DNA from 3 places in the Glutamicibacter soli genome. Region 2 is predicted to be linked to each of the others. Evidence: riboswitches for the same ligand, from Rfam matches in the RefSeq annotation. Region 2 holds a riboswitch; each other region holds the start of a gene.
What was found. Region 2 has a riboswitch for S-adenosylmethionine ahead of ACTX90_RS16575 (acyl-CoA dehydrogenase family protein). Riboswitches for the same ligand answer to the same signal wherever they lie in the genome.

Region 1: it holds a riboswitch for S-adenosylmethionine, as region 2 does, so the genes downstream of both, ACTX90_RS01370 (OsmC family protein) here and ACTX90_RS16575 (acyl-CoA dehydrogenase family protein) in region 2, are expected to answer to the same signal.
Region 3: it holds a riboswitch for S-adenosylmethionine, as region 2 does, so the genes downstream of both, ACTX90_RS04820 (bifunctional o-acetylhomoserine/o-acetylserine sulfhydrylase) here and ACTX90_RS16575 (acyl-CoA dehydrogenase family protein) in region 2, are expected to answer to the same signal.

The regions. Positions count from the first base shown of each region.
Region 1 covers NZ_CM125969.1:264,726-275,039, forward strand. The annotation lists gene katG (catalase/peroxidase HPI) at 1-205, opposite strand, end outside; gene ACTX90_RS01350 (Fur family transcriptional regulator) at 300-728, opposite strand; gene ACTX90_RS01355 (BCCT family transporter) at 1,483-3,366, shown strand; gene acs (acetate--CoA ligase) at 3,479-5,467, opposite strand; gene ACTX90_RS01365 (sodium:solute symporter family protein) at 5,538-7,196, opposite strand; gene ACTX90_RS01370 (OsmC family protein) at 7,193-7,762, opposite strand; SAM riboswitch class I at 7,768-7,870, opposite strand; SAM riboswitch class I at 8,137-8,227, shown strand; gene ACTX90_RS01375 (acyl-CoA dehydrogenase family protein) at 8,277-9,587, shown strand; gene ACTX90_RS01380 (LLM class flavin-dependent oxidoreductase) at 9,650-10,314, shown strand, end outside.
Region 2 covers NZ_CM125969.1:3,495,746-3,506,059, reverse strand. The annotation lists gene ACTX90_RS16590 (sugar diacid recognition domain-containing protein) at 485-1,561, shown strand; gene ACTX90_RS16585 (glycerate kinase) at 1,571-2,737, shown strand; gene ACTX90_RS16580 (alpha/beta fold hydrolase) at 2,846-3,679, shown strand; SAM riboswitch class I at 3,872-3,962, shown strand; gene ACTX90_RS16575 (acyl-CoA dehydrogenase family protein) at 4,014-5,219, shown strand; gene ACTX90_RS16570 (acyl-CoA dehydrogenase family protein) at 5,269-6,486, shown strand; gene ACTX90_RS16565 (HNH endonuclease signature motif containing protein) at 6,544-8,274, shown strand; gene ACTX90_RS16560 (DUF6069 family protein) at 8,392-8,820, shown strand; gene ACTX90_RS16555 (DUF6069 family protein) at 8,971-9,408, shown strand; gene ACTX90_RS16550 (hypothetical protein) at 9,472-9,627, opposite strand; gene ACTX90_RS16545 (HpcH/HpaI aldolase/citrate lyase family protein) at 9,877-10,314, opposite strand, start outside.
Region 3 covers NZ_CM125969.1:1,003,815-1,014,128, forward strand. The annotation lists gene ACTX90_RS04800 (CPBP family intramembrane glutamic endopeptidase) at 1-679, shown strand, start outside; gene ACTX90_RS04805 (GNAT family acetyltransferase) at 700-1,113, shown strand; gene ACTX90_RS04810 (hypothetical protein) at 1,239-2,543, shown strand; gene ACTX90_RS04815 (VOC family protein) at 2,630-3,274, opposite strand; SAM riboswitch class IV at 3,448-3,566, shown strand; gene ACTX90_RS04820 (bifunctional o-acetylhomoserine/o-acetylserine sulfhydrylase) at 3,656-4,999, shown strand; gene metX (homoserine O-acetyltransferase MetX) at 5,002-6,150, shown strand; gene ACTX90_RS04830 (SGNH/GDSL hydrolase family protein) at 6,224-7,075, opposite strand; gene ACTX90_RS04835 (hypothetical protein) at 7,131-7,511, opposite strand; gene ACTX90_RS04840 (alpha/beta hydrolase) at 7,694-8,347, shown strand; gene ACTX90_RS04845 (nuclear transport factor 2 family protein) at 8,904-9,305, shown strand; gene ACTX90_RS04850 (hypothetical protein) at 9,507-10,091, opposite strand.

The sequences.
Region 1 (10,314 bases), 630 kb from region 2:
CGGCCTTGACGGCCGCCAAGTCGAGGGCGCTGAAGGCCTCGGTGTAGTCGAAGTCCTCGTCCAGCGGGTTCGAAACCTGCTGGTTCTTGGCCAGGATCTTCAGGTTCAGCTTGCTCGGCCACCACTCGGTGTTGGCGTTGCCCTGGGTTGGGTGCACTCGGCCAGCGCCGACTACTGGGCACTGACCTGCTGTCGTCTCAGACATATGCTCTTCCTTCCGGTTTAAGGGGTTTTTGGGGCAGCGTCCGCCGGGAGGCTTTCAGCCCATCCGGCGGGGCTTGGGAACTAAGGGGTGCTTTTCAGCTGTTCAAGGCTTGGCAATCCGGGCATTTGCCCCAGTAGATCACTTCGGCTTCATCTATCTGGAAGCCGTGATCGTCTGAGGCGTGCAAACACGGAGCTGCCCCGACCGAACAATCGACATCCGCCAAATGCCCGCAGGAGCGACACACCACATGGTGGTGATTGTCGTCAACGCGGGTCTCATAGCGGGCGATGTGCCCCTGAGGCTGGATCTGCCGCACAACACCCAGACTCGTGAAGAGCTTGAGCGAGTCGTATACCGCCTGGTGGGACACATGCGGATGCTCCTCATGCACAGCCGAAATAATGGTTTCGGTGTCGGCATGGGGGTTCGCAGTCACCGCCGCGAGTACCGCAACACGAGGTTGCGTCACCCGCATGGATGCCTCTTTCAGCACCTGCTCGATCCCTGCCTTTGATGTCATGTCTCAAGCATGCCTACTTATTTTGAATGAGTCAAGATAAGAATTGGTGTGTTGCGGGTTACTTTTTTCCGAACAAGGGATGAATGTTCTCGAATATCGCTTGACATGTATATATGCGTCTCCATGGATGTAATTGGTTTCAGGGATCCCGACTCTCCTTGATCCATGTGGTGGCCACGGAACTGCGCGCTTCGAGGTGGCGGGCGCCGCTCTCGGGCGTAGCGGGGCATCTTTGAGCGGTGTGAATTTCTTGAATTCACGATCATGAGAAAAAGTTTTCTGCAATCTTTCAAAAATCCTTTGTCGAAAATATCCGAATATATCCAACTTTATTGCGGTATAAATTAGACAAATTCAACCGGCGACGAAGCTCACATTTGATGCCTGCATCCCTCTAGTCACGGGAAACATCGATTGTAATTCCGTGGAATAGAAGCGCTGACTGATTTGTGAAGTTTGACCTTGCTGTCGATCTCGCTAAAGATGGAAAAGCCCTAATTGGGCCCGTTTGAGCCAAGGTTCGACAAATAATTTCCGCCAAATTGCCTGGTTTGTACGTAGAGTATGGGCACAAGCACGCAAGCTTTCATCGTGTGCCGCGGGTCGATCTTGGATTCAGTGAACCGAAGCAGTCAAAGCAATCCTCAACCGAATGCACTAGCCGGATGGCGTTCCCCCGCAAGGGAGCTGGCGCCCCCGATAGTCAGGTGGCCGATATGCTCGGCCCCTGCCTGGCTGGTGGGGAAAGAACGCAATGAAGCAGAGTGACCAATCAATAGAAGAGATCGTTGGCGAGCTGCACTCAGCTCGGCAGCGTAAGCCGAAGAAGTACAAGCTCGAAGGCACCGACTACTGGGTGTTCGGCATTGCCGGAGCACTCGCACTGGCCTTCATCATCTGGGGTTTCATCACGCCCGATGGACTGGGCACAGTAGCGGACGCAGCCCTTGACTGGGTCATTACCAATACGGGCTGGCTGTTCATCATCGCCGCCTCGGTCTTCGCCGTCTTCGCCATCGTCGTGGCGGCCAAGAACTTCGGCCGCATCCCGCTGGGCAAGGACGACGAGAAACCTCAATTCAGCACGGTGTCGTGGATTTCCATGATGTTCGCAACCGGCATGGGCATCGGACTGGTGTTCTACGGTGTCGGCGAACCCCTGTTCTTCTACATGTCCCCTCCACCGGGAACCGTCGAGGGGCAGACGGATGCGGCGCTGAGCACCGCCATGGGCACCACGCTGTTCCATTGGACCCTGTTCCCGTGGGCCATGTATGCAATCGTGGGCCTGGGCATGGCCTACGGCAGTTTCCGCCTGGGGCGCCCGCAGCTGTTCTCCTCGATGTTCACCCCGATCTTCGGCGACCGGGCCATCCATGGATGGGGCGGCCGCGTCATCAACATCCTGGCCATCATCGCCACGCTGTTCGGCTCGGCCTGTTCCCTGGGGTTGGGCGCGTTGCAGATCGGCGGCGGCATCCAGGCCACCGGCATGATGGAAAAGGTCGGATCCGGAGTCCTGGTCGTGATCATCGCGATCCTTACGGCGCTGTTCGTGGCCTCGGCGGTCTCCGGCATCGAGCGCGGCATCCAATGGCTGTCGAACACCAATATGGTGCTGGCAGTGATCCTCGCCCTGATCGTGTTCATCGGCGGGCCGACCCTGTTCATCCTCAACGTCATCCCGAACGCCATCGGTTCGTTCATCGGCGACCTGCCGCAGATGGCCTCGCGCACCGCGGCCTCGGGCGATGAAGCGGTTTCCTCCTGGCTGTCCTCGTGGACCGTGTTCTACTGGGCCTGGTGGGTCTCCTGGACCCCGTTCGTGGGCCTGTTCATCGCGCGTATTTCCCGCGGCCGCACCATCCGCCAGTTCGTGACCGGCGTGCTGCTGGTGCCTTCCACGGTGACTCTGCTGTGGTTCGCGATCTTCGGCGGCGGAGCCATCGGCATCCAGGAGCGCGCGGAGCGTGCCGGGGATACCTCGGCGCAGTTGGCGCAGATCGTGGACGGCGCGCCGGACATCAACTTCGACCTGATTCTCTTCGACATGCTGGGCCAGCTTCCGGTTGCCGGATGGGTGTCGGTAGTGCTGATGGTGCTGGCAGTGCTGCTCATCGCGATCTTCTTCGTCACCGGAGCGGACTCCGCGTCCATCGTGATGGGCGCCCTGAGCGAGAAGGGCGCCGAGAACCCCACGCGGAAATCGGTCGTCTTCTGGGGTGTGGCCACCGGAGCGGTGGCTGCCGTGATGCTGCTGGCCGGCGGCGACAATCCAGCCGAAGCGCTGAACGGCCTGAAGAACATCACCATTGTGTCGGCGCTGCCGTTTGTCGTCGTGATGCTTCTGTTGTGCGTGGCCATCTGGAAGGACCTGAGCAAGGATCCGCTGGTGCTGCGCAGCACCGTGGCGCGCCAGGTCCTGGAGAATTCGGTCTCGCGCGGCGTGGACCGCCATGAGGGCGGCGGATTCAGTCTGATGACCACCGAGATTCCGGTGGTCGAGGCGGCGAAGCTGGGCACCGAGGACGGGACGGTGGTGGAAGAGCGCGAAGTGCTGCTGGCCACCGAACCAGCTGACCCAACCGAGCCAACCGACACGGCCGGGCCGAAGCCCGGCGATCCGAAGAAATCCTGACACCGACTGATGGGCTGCCCCGGCAAGGCAACCGGAACTGAACAAGCTGGCCGGGCCCGTGCATGGTGCACGGGCCCGGCCAGCTTCTAATCAGTGCGGACAGCGGCTGCGGTCAGCCCCGGGCGCGGCAGATCTCGTTGATTTCCGGGATGCACGGCTCATTTTGCAGGCTTGTCGTGTCGCCCAGCGTGGTGCCCTCGAAGAGCTGGGTGAGCAGGCGCCGCATGATCTTCCCCGAGCGGGTCTTCGGGACGTCCGGAACCAGCACCACATCGCGCGGCTTGGCGATCGGGCCGATCTGAGCGGCCACGGTGCCGCGCAACTGGGCGATGAACTCGGCCTGGCGTGCGGCGGTGGCCTCATCGGGATCCAGCGCGATCAGCGACTTGTCCAGCGGGACCACGAACGCGGTGGCCGCATGCCCGGTCTTGGCATCCTGGGTCGGGCAGACCCCGGCCTCCACCACGCCGGCGTTGGTGACCAGTGCCGACTCGATCTCGATGGTGGACAGCCGGTGCCCGGAAATGTTGATCACGTCGTCCGTGCGGCCGAGGATGTAGATGTCCCCGTCCTCATCGAAGCGCGCGCCGTCCCCGGCGAGGAACCAGCCCTGCTCGACGTATTGCTGCCAGTAGCTGGTGTAGTAGCGCTGCGGGTTGCCCCACACGGTGCGGGCCATGGACGGCCCGGTCTCGGTGATGACGATGTTTCCCTGCTGGTTCGGCCCCACGGTGTTCCCCGCTGCATCCACGATGTCCACGCTCACCCCGGGCAGGGCGCGCGCGGCGCAGCCCGGCTTGAAGTGGGTGTCGGTGGGCAGCGGGGAGAGGATGGTCGCCCCGGACTCCGACTGCCACCAGGTATCCACCATGGCGATGCCTTCGGCGGTGTCGCGGCCTACCTGGGAGCGCAGCCAGCGCCAGGCCTCGGGGTTCACCGATTCGCCTACGGTGCCGCCGATCTTGATCGAGGACAGGTCATAGCTGGCAGGGATGCCGTCCGGGAACCAGCCCATCAGCGAACGGACCAGGGTCGGCGCGGTGTAGTAGCTGGTCACGCGGTAGCGTTCGATGATCTCGAAGTGGCGTCCCGGGTGCGGGGCATTCGGCACGCCCTCATAGATGACCTGGGTGACGCCGTTGGCCAGTGGACCGTAGATCTCGTAGGTGTGCGCGGTGACCCAGGCCAGGTCCGCGGTGCACCAGTGCACGTCGTCGGCGCGCTGGGTCCGGTCGGGGTTGGCGAACAGCAGGTTGTAGCTGTAGGCCGCCTGGGTGAGGTAGCCGCCGGTGGTGTGCACCAGGCCCTTGGGCTGGCCGGTGGTTCCGGAGGTGTACATGATGAACAGCGGCGTCTCGGAGTCGAAGAACTGTGGGGTGTGCTCGGTGGACTGGGTCTCGACGACCTCGTGCCACCACACGTCGCGGCCTTCGGTCCAAGCGATGTCATCGCCGGTGCGGCGGATGACCAGCACCTTCTCGATGCTGTTCTCCCCGGACACGGCCTGGTCGGCATTGTCCTTCACCGGCACCGAGGTGCCGCGGCGGAACTGCCCGTCGGTGGTGACCAGCAGCTTCGCCTTGGTGTCTTCCACGCGGAATTTCAGGGCCTCTGCGGAGAACCCGCCGAAGACCAGCGAGTGGATGGCGCCGATGCGGGCGCAGGCCAAGGTGATCACCACGGTTTCGATGAGCACCGGCAGGTAGATGACCACGCGGTCGCCCTTGGTGATGCCCAGCTCCAGCAGCGCGTTGGCGGCCTGCGAGACGCGTTCTTGCAGGTTCTTGTAGGTGACCGCGATGCGGTCGCCCGGTTCGCCCTCGAAGTACAGGGCCACCTTGTCCCCGTTGCCGGCGGCCACGTGGCGGTCCGCGCAGTTCACTGCGGCGTTCAGCGTGCCGCCCAGATACCAGGAGATCTGCGGGCCGCGCTGGGCCTGGGGATCCGCGGGAATGATCTGGCTGGTAGTGTGCCAGGGGGTTTCCCAATCCAGAAGGTTTGCCGCCTCGTCCCAGAATTCGTGGCGGGCTTTGTCCCGGTTGGTGAGATCTTGGTCGGATGAAATTTTGTCTAATACAGGAGCGGACAAGATGTCAGCCATATTTTCTCCAGGTTGGGTGGACGCGAGCTAGTGGCCCGTTGGAAGGGTGTGAATCGCGTGCGTGATGCGGTTATACGGTTTGTGCCGTTGGGGCCGGTGAATCGGTTTCGGCAAATCCATCTGGCGATTCGGTGGACTGTTCCTTGCGGGCAGTGGATTCGGTGCCGAAGAACAGTGCCATCGAGCTGCAGAAAACAACAATGAAGATGCCCATACCGACCAGGCCGTAGCCCTTGAGCCAGTCGTAGCTCAGCAGTAGGGCGACCAGTGCGGCCACGGCGCCCGCCGTAAACCGAAGCGAGATACGGCGTCGGGATGGAGCCGCATTCAGCTGCCAGCGGGTGGTTGCCAAGGTCACGAGAACCAGAGTCGTCAGGTTTGCGATCATGCCGACCCAGACCGGATGCGTCCCCAAGAAGAATGCCGTGGCGGACCAGCCGCCGACATGGTTCCAGAGTACGCCGGCGGTGAAACCGGTAATCATGGAAGCGTAGACAGCCTTTCGGGTGGCCAGCGGCCAGAAGAACACGGCAAGTACCGGGGCCAGAGTTGCGCCGTTGCGCAGGGTCCAGGCAAGGATGTTCCACCAGGCCGACTGCTCGGTGCGCAGGATGCTGAAGATGATCATCAAGGCGGTCAAAGCCACCAATGACCAGCGGGTATAGCGAATGAGCTGTGCTTCGCTCGCCTTCGGATTGACCGCGCTGCCAAAGTCCTTGCCCATCGACGTGGCGCCGGAGAACTGGCATGGTCCAGCCCAGCCCATGGCGCAGGCCCAGACCCCCAGGAAGAACAATCCAACCAGCGGCGCAGGGAGCACCTGTTCAAGGTAGTGCGGGATCGCAACCAGCGGAAGCTGCTGGTTCGGGTTGATGACGGCGGCGGAAGTGCCGATGAGGGCACCGATCAGAATGAACGGAATACCGAAAATAGCGGCCGTGTACAGGCCCTTCTGGCCGTCTGCCGGGGTGCGGCAGGACAGCGTCATCTGGAAGGCTGCCTGCGCCAGCGGGACATTGACGATGAAGGTGCCGAACCATGCTGCAATGAGCGAGACTCCGGCGTTGCCGAGATCGAACATTGCCGGGTCAGCCGCGGCGAAATCCTTGAGGCCTGCAATGCCAGGCTTGGCCAGAATTGCGTAGGCGCCCACCAGGAGCATGCCGATAAATGCGATGCAGTTCATGGTTTGGTTGAATGCCACCGAGCGCATGCCGCCGCCTGATAGATAAGCCAGCAGCAACAGGGCCGTGAAGATCACTGCCAGATGCAGGCTGATGCCGGTGAAGGCGCTCAGTGCGGAGGCGAAAGCAATGGTAGTTGCCACCGACCACATAGGGAAGGTGAAGGCGGTGATAAGTCCCGAGATGCCTTTGGCCGCGCGGCCGAACCTGTCGCCGATGATACCCGTGACCGTGACCACCAGTTTTTCGCGCAGGGGCTTGACCAGTAACAACGCGATGAGGAGGATCTGTACGGTTTCGGCGACGCCGTACCACAACGCGGAAATACCCGTGCGGTAGCTCAACTCCATGATGGCGATATAGGACGAACCCGAGAATAACCCGGTGATGCAGAACGCAACTGTCCAGGGGCTGAAGGACCGTCCGCCGACGAAGAATCCGCCGCTGGCTGCGGCATTTCTGCGCTGCACAATACGTCCGCCGAACAGGACGAGCACGGTGTAGATCAGGGCGAAACCGATAGTCCAGAATCCTGCGGCGCTCATACCCGTGCCTCCTTCTTCAGCGTTGCGTAACCCAACGCGGCGTTGCATGCTGTCTCCGCGTCATCTTCATGAACTTTCTCGGCGAAAACCCATGCGGTATCCAGTGAGACGCCGGCAGCGAGCACCAGATTGATTGCAGGGCAGCGTTTGTGGACCTGAGCTTTCAGCTCGTCAAGCAGAAGCGCATCGGCTAGTGATGTTTCGAGGTGGATTTCAAGCCGGCAAGAGTGGAAGAACGGCGAAACATCTGCAGTTCCCGCGAAGCCTCGCGTGTCCTGCGTGGCGATGGCGTAGGTCTGCAACGCGGTGAAGGGAACGCCGAGTTCTTTGGCGACTTGCTCTACCACGACGGAGACGCACCCGTTCAGTGCTCCGATGACGAACTCCATGGGTGTCGGGGCCGTATCGGTACCGCCGACTGGCACAGGTTCGTCGATGTCATAGCTGAAATTGCGTGTTTCGACGGTCGTTCGCATGGATCCCTGCCAAGTTCCTTTGGCACGAATTCGTTTGTTGAACGAAGCGTTTTCTGAGGGCGCGGAATGGCGCAGATCGGCAGAAGCCATGATCATCTCCATCGGTCCTGGCGGTAGCACCGGCCGTGAATTCCGGGAATTCAACGGTGGTTGCTGCGGCGTCGTAGAGCCAGATCTCTCGGCCGCTCGGGATGGTTACGCATCCATTACACGCATTCGAACGATTTCATTGCAAATCCTGCGTAACATGAAAAATATTCGATGTAAGCGCGTAATCTGTGGGATATTTCGTTATTTATTTCATTGAGCGTTGGTTTGATCGATCTTTGCCCCTCTTCCTTGGGTCATCTTCGGCGGTTCGCGGCAATCGGCACTCGCGAGCCCCTGCCACCCGTGCGTTTTCAGCGACGAAATATGACTTCGGGGCTTGGAGCCGCCCGATTGTTACGGCTACAAATGATTACGACCCATCCAGAGCGGCTGAGAGATCTGGCTCCACGACGCCGCAGCAACCACCCATGACAGGGACGGTGCTACCGCCAGGATCGATGGAAAGAATCGAGGACTTTTTATGTCTTTTGGCGCACCCCAAAACGATTTTGAGGTGGACTTCAACACGCTGAGCACCCCGGGCGCCGGCAATGCGCTGGAGCTCGACGAGTTCACCGAAGACCGTCCGACCCGCCAGCTGCTCAAGGTGACTCCGGGGCCGGGGGCCGACGAAGACTACGAGCGCCTTGCAGCGATTTTCCGTCCGGTGTTCGCCCAGATCGCCGCCGGCGCCAAGGAGCGCGACCGCAACCGCATCCTGCCCTTCGAGCAGGTGGGCCTGCTGAACCGCGACCGCTTCGGGGCGCTGCGCCTGCCGGTCGCCGACGGCGGCCACGGGGCCCGACTCAGCGACGTCTTGCGCCTGCTCATCGAGCTTTCCGAGGCCGATTCCCATATCGGCCAGCTCTGGCGCGCGCACATTGCCTTCGTCGAGGACGTGCTGCGCCTGCAGGACGAGCAGCTGAAGGCCAAGTGGTTCGCCCGCATCGCGGCCGGGCAGATCGTCGGCAACGCCTACACCGAAAGCGGCGGCAACGCGCTGGGCACGCTGAATACCAAGGCCAGCCAGGTCGACGGCCGCTGGGTGGTCAACGGCGAGAAGTACTACTGCACCGGCACCATTTTCGCTGACTGGACCACCGTCGCGGTGGCCCATCCGGAGCGCCCGGGACGCCAGATCGCCGTGGTCTCCACCCAGCACAGCGGGGTGAAGATCCTGGACGACTGGGACGGCTTCGGCCAGGGGCTGACCGGCACCGGAACCACCGAGTTCCACCAGGTGCCGGTGGACAGCTTCATGCCGGAGGATCCCAACGACCCCGAGGCCTCGATCTTCCAGCTGGTGCTCATGGCGGTGCAGGCAGGCATCGGCCGCGCGGCGCTGAACGACATGCGCAGCTCGGTGCAGGCGCGCACCCGCAGCTTCACCACCGGCACCGGCGTCCCGGTGCACCGCGAACCGCAGGTGCTGCAGCTGGTGGGGGAGGTCTCCGCGGAGGTCTTCGCCGCGGACTCGGTGGTCATCGGAGCGGTGCTGGAGGTCGAAGCCGCGCTGCAGGACGCGCAGCTGAACGCGGAGGAGCGATTTGCGGTCTGCGAGCTGGCCGCCAACCGGGCGCAGACCATCGTGCAGCCGCTGGTCATCAGCGCCACCAGCAAGCTCTTCGACGGGCTGGGCGCCTCGTCCACCCGCAGCAGCTGCAACATGGACCGGCATTGGCGCAACGCGCGCACCATCGCCACCCACAACCCTGCCATCTACAAGGCGCGCATCGTGGGGGACTACGAGATCAACGGGGTCCAGCCCCAGCGCCTCTCGGTCACCGGCGACCTCGCCGCACCCACCGGGCACCACGCCGGCTAGCGGCCGCCGCGCCGTGCACCCACCAGACTTCCACTTCTCAACCACGAACAAGGGGCACATCCATGAGCGAGAACCAGCCACATAACGCGAAGCGGGAAATCCTCTTCAACGCCTTCGACATGAACTGCGTCGCCCACCAGTCCCCGGGCCTGTGGCGCCACCCGAAGGACAAGGCCGCCGACTACAAGACCATCGGCTACTGGACCCACCTGGCCAAGGTGCTGGAAAAGGGCAAGTTCGACGGTCTGTTCATCGCCGACGTGCTGGGCACCTACGACGTGTACAACGGCACCAACGAGTCCCCGCTGCGCACCGGCGCCCAGGCCCCGGTCAACGACCCGTTCCTGCTGGTCTCCGCCATGGCCGCGGTGACCGAGAACCTCGGCTTCGGCGTCACCGCCGGCACCGCCTACGAGCACCCGTATCCCTTCGCACGCCGCCTGGCCACCCTCGACCACCTGACCAACGGCCGCGTGGGCTGGAACGTGGTCACCGGCTACCTGCCTTCGGCCGCCCGCAACATGGGCCAGGAAGACCAGATGGAGCACGACGAACGCTACGACCACGCCGACGAGTACCTCGAGGTGGTCTACAAGCTGCTCGAAGGCTCCTGGGAAGACGACGCGGTGCAGGCCGACAAGGAAACCGGCGTCTACACCGACCCGGCCAAGGTGCACCCGATCAACCACGATGGCAAGTACTTCAAGGTTCCGGGCATCGCCATCAC
Region 2 (10,314 bases):
GACGTTAAACTCAAAACCCCCACCGAAATCATTTCGTTGGAGGGTTCTCGATCATCACTCGCACCTTTTGAGTTATCTTCACTGCACTTCCGGTTCCTATGCCGGGCCTGGACACCATCTGGAGAATGCCGGCGCATCGGTGATGCGGCGCTCGAAGGTTTCTTAAAAATACTGGCTCCGTTGCCGTGCGCAACGGAGCCAGACTTACATCATCACTCGCACCTTTGAGGAAGGTAACTTCCATTTTAGGGAGCAAGGCTATGCCTCGGCTTTGCCCGAGCCCGGCGCAGGCAAAGAGTCTGCATCAGCCATGGGACGCAGGAAAGTGAAAACTCCCGCCGGCTGAAGCCGGCGGGAGTTTACGATCATCACTCGCACCTCAAGGAGGTGTCTACGACATTACTGCCCGACTCTGTGCAGAAGCTTGGCTCAGCCTCCACGTTGTCAAAAGACGCGTGGTCAGATGGTGGGTAGACTACCAAGCATGGCGCAGAAGGCAACAGGAAAACTCACCCACACGGTGGCGCTGCGTGTTGTCCAAACCATCGCCCCGCGCGTCGACTACCCGCTGAACATCATGGACGAGCGCGGGATCATCATCGCTTCGTCCGACCCTAAACGGTTGGGGAACCCGCATCCGGACGCGCTCAGGGCCCTGTCGGAGAACCGCACAATTGTCACCGCCCAGGCCGACCCGGTGTCCGGGCAGCTGCCGGGCGTCAACGTGCCACTTTATGCGGACGGCGTCGTGCAGGGTGTCGTGGGGGTGACAGGGGCACCGCAGGAGGTTGCGTCGCTGGCCCAGCTGATTTCGCTGACCGTGCAGCTGCTGCTTACCCAGCACGAGGAGCATGTCCGAAGCACGGTGCGCGCCACCCAGATTAGTGACATGCTCTCCGGACTTGTGTCGGGATCCGCGAGCGACGAAGCCTTGGCTGAGCAGCTCGAGCAGCTGGGCTTGAGCGCGCCATGGTCGCTGAGTCTGCTGCTCGACGAGGACGGGCCTGAGCAGTACGAAGCAGCATTGACGATTAACAATGCCCGATGGGTGCTGTCCTCCGGTCCAATCGAGGATCCTGCTTCTGCCCGCGCGATCCTCGGGCCCCCTCGGACACAGCCCAGCGACCTTCTGGTCGACGCCGAGAACCTGCGGACCCTGGGCGCGGTGCCCGCGCTGGTTCCGGCTGCCGGACTTCGCGAGCTCTGGAACGAGGACATGGCGCTGTCGGCGGCCAGAGCACCGGAAGCGTACTGCCGTTCGCTGGCCCGGCGCACGGCCCAGATCAGTGAGGAGCATGCGTTCACGCTGCTGGCGCTGGCCGCCAGTTCGACGCAGTCCGAAGCCATCGCAAGGCTCACGGTCCACCGCAATACGCTGATCCAACGAATGGACCGGATCAAGCAGGTCACCGGCAGCGACCCGCGGGTTCCCGGCGAGCTGATGGCCTTGCTCAACTCCATCTACGCCCGGGTCCGGCTGGGCGAAATGCACATATTCCAGTATTCGAAGCAGCTGAAGTATGGGCTTCGGCCTATAGGACTTGTGGAGGAATCTCCATAGGGTTAATGCATGACCTCAACACCGAACTCTTCGCCGGCCACTGGGTTGCAAATCGCCGTGGTGCCGGATTCCTTCAAAGGCAGCGCTCGCGCCAGCGAGGTCGCCGAAGCCATCAGGACCGGATTCCTCGCAGGTGCCGGCAGCCTGGGCCGTGAAATCTCCGTGACCGCGGTGCCCTTCGCCGACGGAGGCGAGGGAACCCTGGAAGCGCTGATCGACGCGTGGGGCACCGAACCGGTTCCGGTGCAAACCGCTGATGCCTTAGGCAGACCGGTGCAATCACGGCTGGGGCTGTCTGCCGACGGGAAGATCGCGGTGGTCGAAGCAGCCGAAGCAGCCGGCCTGCCGCAGGTCGCCGATGCGCCGCGCCAGCCGCTGTCGGCCACCACCTACGGGCTCGGCGCGCTGGTATCCAAGGCGCTGGACCTCGGGGCCGAGCAAATCATCCTCTGCCTGGGCGGCTCCGCGACCACCGACGGCGGCACCGGTTTGCTTTCCGCTCTGGGCGCCAAGTTCCTCGACGCCGACGGCAACCAGCTGCAATCGGGAGGCGGCCCGTTGAACGAGCTGCACAGCATCGATGTCAGCGGGCTGGATCCGCGCGCCGCCGGGGTAGTGTGGCAGATCGCTTGCGATGTCACCAACCCGCTATTGGGCGAGAACGGCGCCGCAGCGATCTTCGGGCCGCAAAAGGGTGCTTCCCTGAAGGATGTCGCAACCCTCGACGCCGGGCTGGGCCGGCTGGCCGATGTGCTGGAAACCGCCACCGGCCGGGTGCTGCGCGACCGAGAAGGCATGGGCGCCGCCGGAGGCCTGGCCTTCAGCCTGGGCAGCTACTTCGCGGTCGACCTGGTCCCCGGGTGGGAGCTGGTCGCCCGGGTGCTGGACGCCCACCGCATCATGGGCGGCGCGGATCTGGTCATCACCGGCGAGGGCCGGCTGGACTCGCAGTCCCTGCAGGGCAAGGTGGTATCCGGGGTACTGCAGGCCGCCGGGGGAGACGTTATCGTGATCGCCGGATCGGTCAGCCTGGAAGACCAGGTTTTGGCCGACGCCGGAATCCTCGCGGCCTACTCGATCGCTCCGGGCCCGGCGAGTTTGGCCGAGCTGTCCGCCGACGCGCTGAAGCTGCTGGAGCGCACCGCGTTCAGCGTCGCACGGACCTACCTGCGCTGAAGCGCTCGCTGTCGCTTTGCGCAAAACCCTTGCCACCGTCGAGGACCGATGCCTAGCGTGGGAGGCAGCGCGGCAACCGCCGCGACCTTCGTCGGAGAAAGGGCCAGCATGGCAACCGTGAAAGTCGGAGAAGAGAACACCACCGATATCGAGCTGTACTACGAGGACCACGGCTCCGGGCAGCCGGTGGTGCTGATCCACGGCTACCCGCTGGACGGATCCTCCTGGGAGCTGCAGACCGCGGCGCTGCTCGGCGCCGGCTACCGGGTCATCACCTACGACCGCCGCGGCTTCGGCAAGAGCTCCAAGGCGGCCGTCGGCTACGACTACGACACCTTCGCCGCCGACCTGCACACGCTGCTGGAAACGCTTGACGTGAAGGACGCAGTGCTGGTGGGCTTCTCCATGGGCACCGGCGAGGTAGCCCGCTACCTGTCCACCTACGGCTCGGCCCGCGTCGCGAAGGCCGCCTTCCTCGGCTCGCTGGAACCGTTCATCCTGCAAACCGATGACAACCCCGAGGGTGTGCCGCAGGATGCGCTGGACCCGATGGCCGAGGCCGCCAAAACCGACCGCTACGCGTTCTTCAGCAGCTTCTTCGAGAACTTCTTCAACACCGAGACCTTCCTGGGCAACCGGCTGAGCGAAGAGGCGCTGGCCGCGAACAAGGCCCTGGCCTATGCCGCCTCGCCCTACGCCTCGGTCGCGGCCCAGTACACCTGGACCACCGACTTCCGCGCCGACATCCCGAAGATCGACGTGCCCGCGCTGATCGTGCACGGCACCGCCGACCGGATCCTGCCCGTGGACGTCACCGGCCGGCGCTTCGCCGAGGCGCTGCCCGCCGCCGAGTACCACGAGGTGGATGGCGCCCCGCACGGGCTGTTGTGGACCCACGCCAAGGAGGTCAACGACCTGCTGCTCGGCTTCCTCTCCCGCTAGCAGCAAGGCCCGCCGGGCCCGGGCACTGCGTGCGCCAATATGACGTCGTGCGACGGCTGGATGCTGCCGCGCGCCGTCGCGATCTGGGCCCGGCGCGGGTTCCAAACTCCCAATATGACGCAGTTTTGCGGTGCGTTCCGCCGCGTGACGGGGCGGTTCCCTCCGGCTTCGGCGGCGTGCTTGAATCGGTGCACACCATCCAGAGCGGCTGAGAGACCTGGCTCCGCGACGCCGCAGCAAGCCTGCAATCCGCAGGGAGTGCTAACGCCAGGTTCGATGGAGCCCGGGCCGCGTCCCGGTATCCCTCGGAAGTCCAATTCCAAGGAGCCCGATCATGACCGTCACCGCATTGCCCCGCGTCCCGTACACCGGCACCGCCAGCGAGGCCGAACTGGAGCGCTGGCGCGCCGTCGCCCGCCAGGTTGCCGGCACCCTGGCCGCCGACGCGCTGGCCCGCGACCGCGCCAACGCGCAGCCCTTCGCCGAGGTGAAGCTGCTGCGCGAGGCAGGGCTGCTGGAGCTGCTGGTCCCTGCCGAGTTCGGCGGAGCCGGCGGGCACTTCGAGACCGCCTTCGAGGTCATCCGCATCCTGGCCGCCGCCGACGGGTCGATCTCCCAGCTGCTGGCCTACCACTACATCAACCAGTCTTCCATCGCGTTCTACGCCCCGGCCGAGGCGCAGGCCGACTGGTGGCGGCGCACCGTGGAGGGAAGCTGGCTGTGGGGCGACTCGGTCAACCCGGTGGACCCGAACCTGGTGCTGACCCGCGAGGGCGATGGCTACCGGCTGAACGGGGCCAAGCGCTTCTCCACCGGCTCCGGGGTGGGCGAGGTCATCGTCGTCAACGCCCAGGTCGAAGGCACCGGCGAGCTGCTGGCCTTCGTGGTCCCGCGCGATGCGCAGGGGCTGGAGATCGTCGACGACTGGGACTATCTGGGCCAGCGGCTGAGCGCCTCGAACTCGCTGGTGTACCGCAACGTGCGCATCGAGCCGTCCGACGTGCTGGGCCCGGTCACCGACGAGCCGGTGGCCACCCTGCTCACCCCGGGCATCCAGCTGGCCTTCGCGAACTTCTACCTGGGCATCGCGGAGGGCGCGCTGGCGCGGGGCCGGCAGATTCTGCTGGGGCGCACCAACGCCTGGTTCCTCTCGCAGGCCGAAACCTATTCGCAGGACGTCGTCTTCCAGCGCACCGTGGGGGAGCTGAAGGCCCGCACTGCCGCGGTGGCCGCGCTGGCGGAGAAGCTGGGCCGCCGCTTCGATCAGGTGCTGGGCGGGGCAGTCAGCCAGCCGCAGCGCGCCGAGTTGGCGGTGGCGATCGCGGAGCTGAAGGTCGTGGCCAGCGAGGCCGGCGTGGAGGTCGCCAACCGCATCTTCGAGGTCACCGGATCCTCCTCCACCAAGAGCGACGTCGGGCTTGACCTGTTCTGGCGCAACGTGCGCACGCACTCGCTGCACGACCCGGTGGACTACAAGAAGATCGAGGTCGGCGCCTACTTCCTGCGCGGCGAATCGCAGCCGCTCTCGCTGTACACCTAGACACTGGACGCCTACGCCACCCTGCCTGCAACACCGATTGGAACACCAGATGATCGCCCTGTCCACATCCCGCCTGGCGGGGCTGCGCGAACGCTTCGCCCCGCACTTCCAGGCCATCGCCGACGGCGCCGCCGACCGCGACCGCACCGGCGAACTGCCCTACCGCGAGGTCGCCGACCTCGCCGCCGCCGGTTTCGGCGCGATCCGCGTCCCGGAATCCCACGGCGGCGCCGGCGCCACCTTGCCCGAGCTGTTCGAACTGCTCACCGACCTGGCCGCCGCCGACTCCAACATCGCCCAGGCGCTGCGCGCGCACTTCGCGTTCGTGGAGGACCGGCTGGTCGCCGCCCCGGGTCCGGCGCGCGATACCTGGCTGGCCCGCTTCGCCGCCGGCCAGCTGGCCGGCAACTCCTGGACGGAGGTCGGAGCGGTGACAGTGGGCGAGGTGGCCACCAAGGTCAGCCCTGACGGTTCCGGCGGCTTCACGATCACCGGCGCCAAGTACTACTCCACCGGATCGATCTTCGCCGACTGGCTTGACACCTACGCGCAGCGCACCGACACCGGAACCCGCGTCATCGCCGCGGTCTCCCGACACCAGCCGGGCGTGGCCCTGGCCGACGACTGGGACGGCTTCGGCCAGCGCACCACCGGCACCGGCACCTCCACCTTCACCGGCGCGGCGGTGGAGGAGCTGATCGAGTTCGACACCCGCTTCAAGTACCAGACCGCGTTCTACCAGCAGGTGCTGCTGGCGGTGCTCGCCGGCTCCGCCAAGGCCGCCGAACGCGAGTTCGCCGCGCAGCTGGCGGCCCGCAAGCGCACCTTCAGCCACGCCGCGGCCAACATCGCCGGGCAGGATCCGCAGCTGCTGCAGGTCATCGGCGAGGTCTCCGCGGCCGCCTTCGCCGCGGCGGCCACCGTGGAACGCGTCTCCCACGCCCTGCAGGGCGCCTACGAGTCGGCGATCGCGCTGCACTCCGGCGGCTCGATCCAGGAGGACGAGGCCGCCAACGACGCGGCCGAGCTCGCCTCCGCCCAGGGTCAGGTGGTGCTGACCCCGCTGGTGCTCACCGCGCTCACCCACGCCTTCGACGCGCTGGCCGCCTCCGCCACCAGCGTGTCCAAGAACCTCGACCGCCACTGGCGCAACGCCCGCACCGCCGGCAACCACAATCCGTGGGTGTTCAAGGCGCGGCTGATCGGCGACCTCGCGGTCAACGGCACGCAGCTGCCGCGCGTCTGGGCGATCGGCGCCTCGAAGTAATCCACAATCCGCAGCTGCGGCGGCCGGCCCTCCCGGCGCCCGCCGCACGCTGGGGACATGCAGACCTCCACAAGCACCGAAGCGGTCGGGAAACTGGCCGAGGCCCGCAGCCTCATCGCAGCGGCCTGGGCGGACGTGGCCGACGCGGACCTCCCCGCCGGCCACGCCGCCTACTTCGCGCTGCTTGTCGAACAGCTGGGCCAGGAGTTCGCCCGCGCCCAGCTCTTCGCCGCCGACCTGCTGCGCCGCACCGGCGCCCACCAGCTGGACGCCGACTCCTTCCAGGCCATCGCCGACGCCGGCGAGCACCCCTCCGCCGAGGACCTCGCCCGCGCTGCCGGGCGCACCACCATGGGCCGCACCCCCTACAAGAACACCGCCGGGCTGCTGCACAACTGGCTGGGCATCCCGCTGGGCACCGCCCGCGACCGCCTGGCCCAGACCGACTGCCTCATCGCCCAGGTCACCACCGCCGGGCACCGCGCCGCGCCGCTGCTGCCCCAGTTGGCCGCCGAATTCACCGCCCCGCGCTCCGACCCGCGTCTGGTGCTTTCCGCCTCCCGGCTGATCCACGGCGCCCAGAAGGACTTCGGCCCCGGCCCCGCCGGGCAGAAAGCGCGCGCCAACATCCAGGCGGAGGCCGTCGCGCTGATCCGCGAACAGCCCGCAACCGCCCGCAAGCACGTCGCCGACCTGATCCACCAGCTCAAGTACGGCAAGCGGCCGCTGGGCGCGCTGCTCTCCGAGATCGGCTTGTTCAAGCTCGGCCGCCGCAAGGGGCTGGAACACTACCTGCTGCGGGTGCTGCCCTCGCAGGCCGAAGTGGTCGACGCGCACTTGCGCAAGGTGGACAACCCCAAAACCGAGACCGGCAACCGCGAAGAACTCCACCGCCAGGCCGCCGAGGACCTGGCCGCTGAAAACGGCGACCCCGCCCCGCCGGACTGGGACGATTCCGAGACCATGCCGGATTGGGCGCAGGACCCCAAGGAAGCCGACGACGCGGCCGCTGAAGAGCCGGACCACGAAGATCTGGATACAGGCCGCACTGATCATGAAGGCTTCGACGTCGACAGAGAAACCGCCGAGGACACACCGCCGGCAGACCCTGAAGCCGCCGAGCTGCTGGTTCCCTTCGAGGACATGCGGCCCGAACTGCGCCACCTGATGGGCCTGCTTGCGACGCTAAGATCCGCCGGAACCGGCAAACGCCGAGGCTCTGCCACCGAGGTCGGCATCATCATCGACTACGACAAGATGGTCGAAACGGGGCAGGACTTCGCGGTGACCATCACGGGCAAGCCGATTTCCGCAGGCGAAGCCAGGGCCGCGGTCTGCAATGCCGGCATCTACCCGGTGGTGCTGAACGGGCGCGACCGGATCCTCAACCTCGGTCGCTCGCAGCGGCTGTTTTCCAAGAGCCAGGCCAAGGCCCTGCGCACCGCACGACGCGGCTGCGCCTTCCCGGGGTGCACCATGCCCGCCGAACGCTGCGAACTCGACCATTTGGACGCATGGGAAAAGGGAGGCCGGACGGACATCGACCGCGGCGACCTCTACTGCACGGTGCACCACATCGGGCGCCACTGCGGCTTGTTCCATGCAGTCAAGGTCGAAGGCAGCAGGCCCATGGTGCTGCTGCCCAAGAGCGTGGACCCCGAGCAGCGGCTTCACATCAACACGCACTTCCTCACGCCTGCCGAGTCGAAACGCGCCTTGGCCTGGGCCGCCGAAGCGACCCAGCTCTGGAAATCCGGAAAGCTGAAAGTGACCATCGCCGAGGCCTGAGCGCATCTCGGGCGATCGAAACTGCGAGCCGTAAAATCGTCGGGTTCAAAGGTTGTTTTCGGGCGTACAGTGAAAGAACGGGTATTCGGTTTTTCACATCAAAGGAGATGTCCAGCCATGCAAGCTGACGTCAAATTCAAAATGCCGTTTAACTTCGTCCAGGTGTTGATCGCCGCCTTTGGCGCCATGGCCCTGAGCGTGCTCACGTTCTTCATCGCGGAGGCCGCCGGGGCATCCATGAAATTCTCCGACGGGATGTTCCGAAACCTCGATTTCATCCACGTCATCCGGTTCACCGTGCCTCCGATCGTGGTGCTCGGCTTCTTGACCTTCCTCATCGCACGCGGCCGTCCGGGCTTCTGCCGCGTCGCCCAGGTGATCGGGCTTGCCCTGCTGCTCCTCTCGGCCGTGACGCAACTGTTCTTCGCCGAAGATGCAGGAAGCGCGGTTGCGGTCGCCGTCATGCACGTGATCGTCGGCGCCAGCTGGTACATCGCGGTGAACAACTCCAACAGGAGGGCCAACGAGCGAGCCATGGCAGGGTGATTGGGCTTGGCACGTTCTGGGGGCGTGTCAATTTGCGGATATTTCTGTGCGGGACGGGTGTTGTAGAAGTCACCCGGCCCAAGGGTTTTGGCTGGATGTGTTCGACTATAGAATCGTTGAGAACTGTCAACGATATCTTAGGGAACGTCAATGGCCCCGCAGGGAACCCCAAATAGCCCATTCAACTTCATCCAGGTAGCGATCGCCGCGCTCGGCGCTGGGTACCTCAACGTCATCATCTTTTTCATCGGCGGCTCGGCCGGAGCCTCCATGCAGATCGGTGAAACTTCGCACGATGTCGTGCACTTCGCCCAGGTTCTGGGTTACACCTGGGCTTCGGTGATTGTCCTTGGCTTCGTGGTGTTCCTGCTCGGCCGCGCCAAGAAGGGCATCACCAAGGTGGCCCAGTGGATCGGCCTGATCATCGCCGTGGCGTCGATCGCCTTCCCGATCATGAATTCCGCCGACGCCGCCACCGCCATCACCCTGAGCCTCATCCACATCATGACCGGTGTGGCGTGGTTCTTCGCCGTGCACTACGGAAACAAGAAGCTGCATACCGAAGCGCAGGCACTCGCCATCGCCTAGTGACAGGTTGAAACTATCGGCATCGGAGGTCTTCTCCGGTGCCGATTTTGCATCCCGGGGCGACTACGGCTGGCGGTGGACCAGATGGATCAGCATCGCGATGATCTTGTGCAGGACCACGATGGAGAAGATTCCGGCCAGTAGGAAAAGGCCGATGCCCGACATGGAGGCCACCGTCAGCCCCCATGAGTTGATGGTGATTGCACCGTTCAGCGTCAAGTAGGCGTTGGCACTGTTGGATGCAATGCCCAGAGCCCAGAGGATGATGGCGCACCAGAAAAAGACCAGGGTGTCGTAGCCGGGTTTGCGACTGGAAGAGGCGAACTACCTTTGAGCGTTCGAAGCGCATGGCCTGTCCAGGCGGCACATTATCAACGCTAGGCGCAGGCGCCATGGGCCGCCAAACCCTCAGCGGTCGGTGTCGGAGGCCAGCACGGTGCCCGCTTGCCCGGTGTGCTTAACAGGCCGTCACTTTCCGCCCTCCACGATGGCCCGGGCCTGCCGCAGCAACGGCTCGTCGACCATCTGCCCTTCGAAGGTGAAGGCGCCGGAGTTCCCGGTGGCGGCGGCCAGCAGCCGCCTCGCCCGATCCAGCTGTTCCGCGGAGGGAGCGAAGGCCTCGCGGATGACCTGCATCTGGCTGGGGTGGATGCTGGCCTTGGCGGTGAAGCCGCTGGCAGCGGCGTCGGCGGCCTCGACCCGCAGCCCGTCCAGGTCCGCGATGTCCAGGTAGACCGAGTCGATGGATCCCTTGCCGTGCGCTGCGGCCTGCAGCAGCACCTGCGCGCGGGCGAAGCGGGAGACGTCCCGGTAGCTGCCGTCGGGGTGGCGCGATGAGGTGCCGCCCAGCGAGGCGGTCAGGTCCTCGGCGCCCCACATGAGCGCGGAGACGTTGGCGGCCGCCGC
Region 3 (10,314 bases), 1.4 Mb from region 2:
GGTGTACTCGATCATCAGCTTCGCCGACAAGGTCACCAAGGCGCCGCTGTCCGAGCAGACGACCTCGATGAACAACCCGCTGAGCACCCGCGAGTACTTCGACCTGGCCTACCAGCTGCTGGACATCGTTTTCGCCCTGGTTCCCGTGCTGCTGGCGCTTTATCTCATGAAGCGCAGCACCGGCACCACCGTGTCGATGATCGGCTTCGACCTGCGCAAACCCGGGCGGGATACGCTGCTGGGCGCCGGCCTGTTCCTGGCCATGGGCCTGGGAACCCTCGGAGTCTACGCTGCGGGCAGGGCTTTGGGCATCACCACGGCGCTGTCCACCGCGAACCTCGGGGACTACTGGTGGAGCGTCCCGGTGCTCATGCTCTCGGCCGCACGCCACGCGGTGCTGGAGGAAGTGATCATGCTCGGCTTCCTGTTCACCTACGTCCGCAAGCTCAAGCTGGGACTGTGGACCACGATCCTAGCCTCGGCGCTGATCCGCGGCAGCTACCACCTCTACCAAGGCATCGGGCCGATGATCGGCAACGTGGTCATGGGTGTGGTGTTCGGCTGGGTCTACCACCGCTACGGCCGGGTCATGCCCTTGGTGATCGCGCACTTCCTGCTCGATGCCATCGGCTTCGTCGGCTACCTGCTGCTCGGACCGGCGATTGGCATCGGCGCGTAGCCTTCCCATAGCCTTCTGACATGGAATTAATCGAACTTTCCGAGGCCTGGGTCGAGCGGGCTGTCGCGCTGTGGGAACACACCGGGCTGACCCGACCGTGGAACGATCCGCACGCCGACGCCCGCAAGGCCCTCGCGGGCCCTGAGTCCACCATCCTGGCGCTCGTCCAGGGGGAGCGGCTGGCCGCCACCGCCATGGCCGGAGATGACGGGCATCGCGGCTGGCTTTACTACGTCGCCGTCGACCCCGACTTGCAGGACCAGGGCTGCGGGTGGCGCATCGTCGAAGCGGCAGCAGAATGGCTGCGCGCCCGGGGAACCGTCAAGGTCCAGCTGATGGTCCGCGCCGGCAATGACTCGGTTACGCAGTTCTACGAAAAACTCGGTTTCGAACGCCTGAACGTCGCAGTGCTGGGCAAACGGCTGGTTCCCTAACCAGCAGGGTATTTGAAGCGGACGTCCAGAAAAAGCGGATAAAGTTACTCCGGTACAAAATATCCGCCAATCTGATGAAAGACTTCCTGATGAGAGAGCATCCGTCAGGAACTCGAAGGGAAGACATGCAGTTCGCCGAACTCTGGAGCAAGTCGCGGGCTTGCCTCGCGCTGATGGCGATGCTGATCTTCACCGAGCTCTTGGCGCTGCTGGTTCCGGTGGAGACCGAACATACCAGCAGGGAAGGCCTGAGCGTCGCCTCCTCCTTCGGCATGCTCTTCTGCGGCGTCGTGCTGGGCACCTACGCCGCATGGGTGGGCGGCCGCTTCGGCATCGCGGCCCTGCGCCGGGTACGCGGACCGCACCGCATCGCGGCAACCGCCCTGCAGCTGCTGGCGCCCCCGCTGGTTGTCGGCGCCAGCGCCTACCTGCTGGGCTACGCGACGGTGATGTACCGGATGGGCGAAGTGTTCGTCCCCGACCCCGGACTATTCCTGCTCTCCATGCTCATGATGCTGGGCCTGTGCCTGGGCGGTTTGGGGCTGGGACTGCTGTTCGCCCCGAAGCTGGCCATCGGGCTGAGCATCGTGTTGTTCTCCGGACTGCAACTGCTTTCCCTGGTGGCCCCTGGCCCCATGCTGAGCAACATGGCAGGGCTTTCAGAGTGCTGCACCCGGGATTCGGCACCGAATCCCATAGTCATCCAGGCAGTCGCCCTGTGCTATCTGGGCTGGTCGATGTTGGGCGTGTTGGCCATCTGCGTCAAGGCGCAGAACATGAACCGAATGGCGCGTCGCGCGCTGGCCGTGGCCGGAGCATTGTCGCTGACAGTGCTCTGGGGCGGCGGGGCGCTGGCGGCGCAGGATGCGGGCGAAGAGCAGCAGCTCAGCCGCACCTCCGAGCTACGCTGCGAAGAACCCGGCGACGGGCACGAGTACTGTTTCTGGCCCGGGGAAGCGGAGCACTGGAACGACTGGAGGTCTAACATCACCGCGGGTGTCGGCCAGTTGGAACAGGCCACAGGAATCCAGCAGCCGCGCATCATCACCAGCAGCAAGGCCCATGCCGAGGCAACCGGCGGTCTGCTGCTGGGCTTCGAGGACCGCTATTCCCCGGAAACCGTCAAGTGGGATCTGGCCATGAAAATGTCGGTCAACCCCACCGAACAATGTTTGGGCAGCCTTGCGGCGAGCCACGGCATTGTTGGCACCTCGAGTGCCGCTACCGAAGCGCAGCGGCACATGTGGGCGCAGTCCAACCTGCTGTACCAATGGTGGACTACAAAGGCAGACCGGGAATTCGTCGACTCAGCCCAGTCTGAGCAGCTCGACGCGCTGAACGCGCTGGACGAGCAGTCCCAAATCAGCTGGGTGAAACGGGCGGCCGCGGGAGTCGAAAACTGCCAGCTGGTGCAGCTACCCGGATCCTAGGGCTGCACCAACCGTCCAATTAACAAGCAAAGGTAGGTGGGGACTCCATTGTCCCCGCCTATCTTGTGCTGTGGTCCCCGATGTTCCTAGAGAACGACCGTGCCCTTGGCGGTATTGAAAGTTACCGACAGGATGCCCGGCGTCCCGTTGGGAGCTTGGTACTTGGTGGTCACCGGTCCGAGATTCACGTTCTCCGGCTGCCCCAGCCATTCAAGCACGCGCTCGCGGGATCCTGCAATGTTGATCTCGCTGATTTCACCGGTAGGCTCCAGCGCGCGCGACGGATGCAGGTCCTCGGTGCCGTCGTCCCAGCGCAGCAGATAGGGCACCTGCGGATCCGCGATCAGGCCCTTGATGCCGATCTGCTGCCAGGTCAGTTCGCGGCCGTCGGGGAACTTGCGGTTCCCGGGAACTGCCTTGCGTTCCAGGCGTTCTTCCGCTCCGCTCAGGTCGTCCAATGACACGCACCAACCCATCCAGCCGCCGCCCAGCTCGGAGCGCGCGCGCACGGCCTGTCCGAAAGGTGCCTTGAGGCTGGCCGGATGGTTCAGTACCTCGACGACCTCAAGGTACTGGTTGTGCTTCAGCGGGAAAATTACATTGCGAGTTCCAAACCGTGGATGCACGCCTCCCTTGACGAATTCCAGGCCCAGGGACTCTGCAATTCTTTCAGCGGTTGGCATCAGCCCATCCGGGCCGCATGCGTACGTAACGTGATCTAGCCTCATCATGTGCCAATCATGACAACAATGTGATCCCAGTCTCTACTTAGGTGATCCTAAGATCTGGACTCTTGTCGAATTCTGTGCAATAAGACGTCGCTCGGACGTGAATATGACCGATTGAGACTCTGGATCCGGCCTCGGGTTGCCAAGATATTCGATTTTCGGGCACACTGGTGGCAGGTCATGAGTCCCAGTAACAAGCCCCGGCTTACTGGGCGGCAACCCTCCAACCGCGGTGGGGTGCCCCGGGTGAAGACCTGGCCCTTGAGCCGCTCGGCGTCAAGGACAAGCGCGGGTTACCCCTCTGGCAGCACCTCGTTGAGGTTCTTCCCGGTGGTGTGTGTTCAGTGGTGTACCCCCATAGTTACAGAACTTTTGGAGGCTGCCATGAGCAACAATTGGTCGTTTGAAACCCGTCAGATCCACGCAGGACAGAGCCCTGACCCGGTTACCGGTGCTCGCTCCCTGCCGATCTTCCAGACCACGTCCTTCGTCTTCCCGAGCGCCGAAAGCGCCGCAGCGCGCTTCGCCCTGCAGGAGCTGGAGCCGATCTACACCCGCATCGGCAACCCGACCACCGAGGCCGTGGAAACCCGCATCGCCGACCTCGAAGGCGGCGTGGGCGCACTGCTGCTGTCCTCCGGCCAGGCGGCAACCACCTTCGCGATCCTGAACATCGCCGAGGCCGGCGACCACCTGGTGGCCAGCCCGAGCCTCTACGGCGGAACCCAGAACCTGCTCAAGCACACGCTGAAGAAGCTGGGCGTCGAGGTCACTTTCGTTTCCGACCCGGACAACCTGCAGGAATGGCGCGACGCCGTCCAGCCGAACACCAAGGCGTTCTTCGGCGAGACCATCTCCAATCCGCGCCAGGATGTGCTGGACATCGAGGGCATTTCCGCGATCGCCCACGAGGTCGGCGTGCCGCTGCTGGTTGACAGCACCCTGGCTACCCCGTACCTGATCCGCCCCATCGAATGGGGTGCGGACATCGTGATCCATTCGGCCACCAAGTTCCTCGGCGGCCACGGCACCGCGATCGCCGGCGTGATCGTAGATTCGGGCAACTTCGACTTCTCCAAGGATCCCGAGCGCTTCCCGAGCTTCAACACCCCCGACGAGTCCTACAACGGCCTGGTCTACGCCCGCGACTTGGGCGTCAATGGCATCCTCGGCGCCAACCTGGCCTACATCCTCAAGGCCCGCGTGCAGCTGCTGCGCGACCTGGGTTCGGCCCCGGCGCCGTTCAACGCGTTCTTGATCGCCCAGGGTCTGGAGACCCTGTCCCTGCGCATCGAACGCCACGTGGAGAACGCCTCCGCTGTCGCGAACTGGCTCGAAGCCCGCGCCGATGTGGAAGCTGTGGCCTACGCCGGCTTGGAATCCTCGCCGTGGTTCGAGCGCGGACGCAAGTACAGCCCGAAGGGCGCCGGCTCGGTGCTGGCCTTCGACCTGCCCGGTGGAGTCGAAGCCGGCAAGGTTTTTGTGGACGCATTGCAGCTGCACTCCCATGTGGCGAACCTGGGTGACGTCCGCTCGCTGGTCATCCACCCGGCCTCCACCACCCATGCCCAGCTCTCCGACGCGGAGCGCCTGGCCGCCGGGGTGCGCCCGGGACTGGTGCGCCTGAGCGTCGGGCTGGAGAACATCAACGACATCCTGGCCGACCTCGAGCTTGGGTTCCAGGCGGTCGCAGCCCTTGAGGGCAAGGAACTGCAGGAAACCCGCTAGGCATGGCATCCATTGTGACTACCGAAGACACCATCGGCACCGAAGAGCTCGCCGAAGGGACCCACGGCATTTTGCGCCGTGCGTCCGTGGGCGAGTACTCCTTCGAGTTCGGCGGCTACCTGCCGCAGGTGGCCCTGGCCTACGAAACCTGGGGGGAGCTGAATTCCGAGCGCAGCAACGCAGTGCTGGTGATGCACGCCCTGACCGGAGACGCCCACGTCTCCCGGGGCGATTCGCAAACCGACGGCTGGTGGGAGGACTTCGTCGGCCCCGGCCTGACAGTGGACACCGACCGCTTCTACGTGGTCTCGGTGAACATGGTCGGCGGTTGCAATGGATCCACCGGCCCCGCATCGCTGGATGAGCAAGGTGTGCCGTGGGGTTCGCGTTTCCCGTTCGTCACCATCAAGGATTCGGTACGGCTGGAGCAAAGGTTGGCTACACAGCTGGGAATTGAGCGCTGGCATACCGTGCTCGGCGGGTCCATGGGCGGAGCCCGGGCCCTGGAATACGCGGTTGAATTCCCTGAGCAGGTCGCGAACCTGGTGGTCATGGCTTCCACCGGCCAAGCCAGCGCAGAACAGATAGCGTTCGCGCAGGTGCAGACCCAATCCATCCGGCTTGATCCGCATTTCGCCGGGGGAGACTACTACCAGAACCAGGCGCGCCCGGACGAGGGGCTGGGACTGGCCCGCCGGCTGGCCCACCTGACCTACCGTTCCGAGGCGGAGCTGGAGCACCGCTTCGGCCGCAAGGCGCAGGACGGCGAGGTCCCCGATGCTCCCTTCGAAGGGCGCCGTGGACGCTACCAGGTGGAGAGCTACCTGGACCACCAGGCCAGCAAGCTGGTCAACCGCTTCGACGCGAACAGCTACCTGGTCCTCACCGAGGCCTTGATGAGCCACGACGTGGCCCGCGGGCATGAATCCTTCGAACACGCGCTGGCGCGGCTGGAACAGGTCAACGTGCTGGTGGCGGCAGTGAAGTCCGACCGCCTGTACTACCCGGAGCAGTCGGTGAAGCTCGCTGCTTCCCTGGCCACGCCCAAGCCGGTGCACTACATCGATTCGCCGATCGGCCACGACGGATTCCTGACAGACGCCGCCCAGCTGGACGGGGTGCTGCGCACACTGGTTTTCGACGAGGACTAATCGAGAGCGACATGGCATGGAACGAAGGCCGCACCACCAGTTATCGGTGATGCGGCCTTCGGCATGTTCGGGGCTAGGGAGCGCTGTCGCCGGCTCCCAGCGAGTCGTTCGGCGTGCTCTCGGCAAAAGGCGTCGGGGTGGGGCGCTTGGCCGTGATGCCGTCGCCTGAAGACTGGTGGCGCAGCCGGCGCAGTACCCACGGGGCCAGGTGCTCGCGGGCCCAGTGCAGGTCCTCGATCCGCGCTTCCTTCCAGCTGCGGGTGTCCTCGACTGCGTCGATGCGGGTGTCAAGCGTGTGCGGGACGTTCAAGGCATCCAGTGCCATCGCCGCAATGCGCTGGTGGCCCAGCGGCGAGAAGTGCAGGCGGTCCGCAGACCACATCACCGGCTGGTGCAGTTCGCGCAGCGCCCACATGTCTGCCACGATCGCGTCGTAGCGTGCGGCGACGGTGCGGACATTCTCGTTGTAGATGGCCACGCGGCCGCGGATGCTTCCGAGCACCGGAGTATCCCGGATATCCGGCCCGGTGAACAGCAGGATGGTGGCCCCCGTGGAATTCAGCCGGGAAATCGTGGAATCGAGCTGGTCGGCGATCTTGTCCGGATCCCCTCCCGGGCGCAGCACGTCGTTGCCTCCGGCGCAGATGGAAATCAAGTCGGGCTTCAGATCAATGGTCGGCTGGACCTGCTCCTCGATGATCTGGGCAATCAGCCGGCCGCGGATCGCGAGGTTGGCGTAGGCGAAGTCAGGCACGCCCCGACTGAGCTCCTGGGCCAGACGGTCGGCCCAGCCGCGGAAGGACTGCGGGGCCAGGGGATCGGGGTCTCCCACGCCCTCGGTGAAAGAATCGCCGACCGCTACATAGCGCCGCCAAGGGTGCACCGTGGAATTCTCGGAATCAGGAGTTTCGAAACTTGGGGAAATAGCCACAAGCTACATTGTTACTCGTTAGTAACGTTGTGTCAACGATTCGAGAAAACTATCCGAGCAGGACCTTGCTGCGGGCCTCGGCGTATTCCTCGGCGCTGATCAACTGCTTGGAACGCAGATCGTCCAGCTCACGCAGCCGGTCCTCCTTTGACTGGGCCGGGGCGAGCAGCGCGGACTTCGAGGCCTTTGCCGCGATGTCGGTCTGCACGGTGAAGATGTCAACCCCGGCGTTCTTCGCCGCCCGGTAGTTGCGTACCCAGACAACGATGATGAATACGACCACCAGCGTGAAAATGACAATGAAGAGTATGGACAAAATGCTGACGCCGGCAAAGGCGGATTCCATGGTGCCGGTCGGGTCGGAATCGAACAGTGTTTCCGGATCGTTGAGCTCTTCGATCAGTTCCGGCGGGGCGTCATCAAAATTCATCGCGGAGGCTGCTTTCGGTGGGTGGAGAAAACATCGTTCATCTATTTCCACAAGTCAACCACGATGGTTGAGCCAACGCCCCGAGTAAATCCAAACGTTACAGAATTGCAACGGGGCGATTGGTACTTTTGGCGTCGTCCGATGCGCTGGCGAGGGGCGGGGGTCGCTAGGCTTAGAGCACTATGACTAATCCTGAAGCATCCACGGTTGCGCTGATTTCCCGCAATGATGAATCCCGACTGGGCACGCCGCTGCTGGTGTTCCTGCACGGCTACGGCTCGAATGAAGAAGACCTGATGGGCCTGTCGCGCTATTTGCCGCAGGAATTCACCTATCTTTCGGTGCGGGCTCCGCTGCAGGCCGGACCGGGGTTCAGCTGGTTCCCGCTGTCGCAGGAGATCGACTACTCTGTCGACGCAGTGGCGCAAAGCGTGAAAGACCTCTGGGCCTTCCTGGAACCGATTGCGGCCCAGCACTCGTCCCTGACGCTGCTCGGCTTCTCACAGGGCATGGCCATGGCCACGTCACTGGCCCGCTACCAGCGCGAAGCGGTGTCCGCAGTGGTCGGCCTGTCCGGTTTCGCAGTAGAAGCCGCGGAACTGGAGATCTTCGATGACGCGAAGCTCAAGGCCAACCCGTTGCCGCTGTTCTGGGGTCGGGACCTCGCTGACCCGGTCATCACCCGTGACAAGATCGAATTCACCCTTGGCTGGGTTCCGTCCCACACCGAGCTGACCAGCGAGACCTACCCGCAGATTGCCCACTCTGTGAGTATGGAAGAAATCCACGATGTCGATGCCTTCCTCAAACGCGAAGTCTTGAAGCTGGAGTCCTAGATTCGACGCGCAGGGCCTGAGTACTTGGCTCAGACCCTGTGGACCACGATGAATGGTCTTCAGTCTGGACAACTTTTTACCGATGAGGCACCGAGTTTCGGGACGAGTAGCAACGTAGTTCTGGACTAGTGGCGCGACCTATCGCGGTTTCGGGGTAGGCATCAGAGGGGCCATAAAAATGATGGAGAATGGGAACGAGCTAGTTCGCTGGTCGTCGTGCTCTGGTTAATGCAACCATTCAAACAGTTCTTTCGGCGTTCCGAATAGGGTACCTTCTCCGGGCAATTTTGCGGGCGGGGTATACGGGACAGCCAGTTTTCAGCGGATTTCAGAATTGGTTGCATACCTAGTCAGCTGGTTTTTCGTCCCGTTTGGATACCGGCTTGCGCGACAATTTGAAAAAATCAGCACAGAGCAACACTGAACGAACCTATAACGCGAATCTGCTTGGCCGAAAGTAGTGCTGCAAGCAATTGCAAGTCTTGTGGGAACCGGGCTGCTCGCGCGGCCCAAACAACTTGCTGTCAGAGATCATCTACGTCGACAGGAATTCAACATGCAAACTATCGAAGCCGCGCAACGCTGGGCGACAACATGGGCCAACGCTTGGCCACTCAAGGACGTGGATGCAATTGTTGGCTTGCAAGCTGATGACGGCGTCCACTGGGCCTCGATGTTTAGACCATTGAGTGGGTCTAGCGGTCTGCGCACCTATTTGGAGGAATGCTTCGCGGAGGAAAGCAAACCGGCAGAAACTTGGTTCAGCGAACCAATCGTCTATGGAAGTTCGGCTTCCGTCGAGTACTGGGTGGTCATGTACATCAAGGACCAACCAATGACCGTTTCGGGATGCACAGTGCTTTCATTCGACGATTCAGGATTAGTAACAACGGCGCGAGACTACTCGCATGTCAAAGAAGGACACCACTTGCGACCTGAGCATCCATTCAACGCCTGACATCACACTCTGTCCCGTTCAAAGTTTCCTTTGTGGGAAGATATTGGCTTTGCGGGTAGCAGCTACGCGAGGGCCTATGCTCGAATCATGGATGAAGTCTTGCAAGTGCGACGGCACGTCGACGAGCCTGTCAAAGTTTTGCCTACGGACAGCCTGACCCTGTGCAGACCTGATCACAGGTTCGCGCACGGATAATAAGTTTCACCTATTTGGCCGAGGACCCTTCTTAAACCAACGCCAGATCGACTCCGTCAAGTCAAAAATTCCTTCAATCAGGGGATCAGCGCGTTCTGAAAGAAATTTAGTCCCTGCATAAAGTGCTCCGGCGACAGCAAGGATTAGACCGAGCACGCATTCAAGAACAGTGACCCAATGAGATGTGGTCCAACTTTGTGGCGAACCAACGACAACGACATGATCTGTCCTTTCTGGATCCTGAACCGCTTCTACGATTGTTCCTGGTTCAGGATTTTCAATGAACCAGCCGCCGTCAAGCGTGACTTCTTCACCACGGAACTGAGCGTAATACGTATCTTCAGACCGCCTGCTCGGGTGCACCGCCAATAATATTGCGATGTCTTTAGGTTGGCTCACAACCAATTGCGCGTTATGCCGAACTTCGGTTCTCGCTATAGTCGAGGGTACCGCCACGCATGAAATGGCCAGAACAACAAAAGCAATGGCAAGCACGTCCCTCGCGGGTAGTGGCCAAGAACGAATTCGCCGCCACATTTTTTCTTCTTTTGTGCCAAACCAACGATGCAATCTTTTATGCCAATTGGGCAATGCCGCACCTTTCTAGGAATTGGTTTAAACACGACAGCACGAGCATGATGCTGTGAGCAAAAGCAGTGTTGAGCCGCAAACAGGACAATATTGATACGGAAGAAGTCTAACTGTGCCACGGCTTTGAGAGGTTGTGTGCGCCTGTCGTCCTGTAGAGGGGTCCCTCAGTGGAACGATATGCACCTCCACCCTGGTGATTGTTGATGCGACATTTCGCATTATC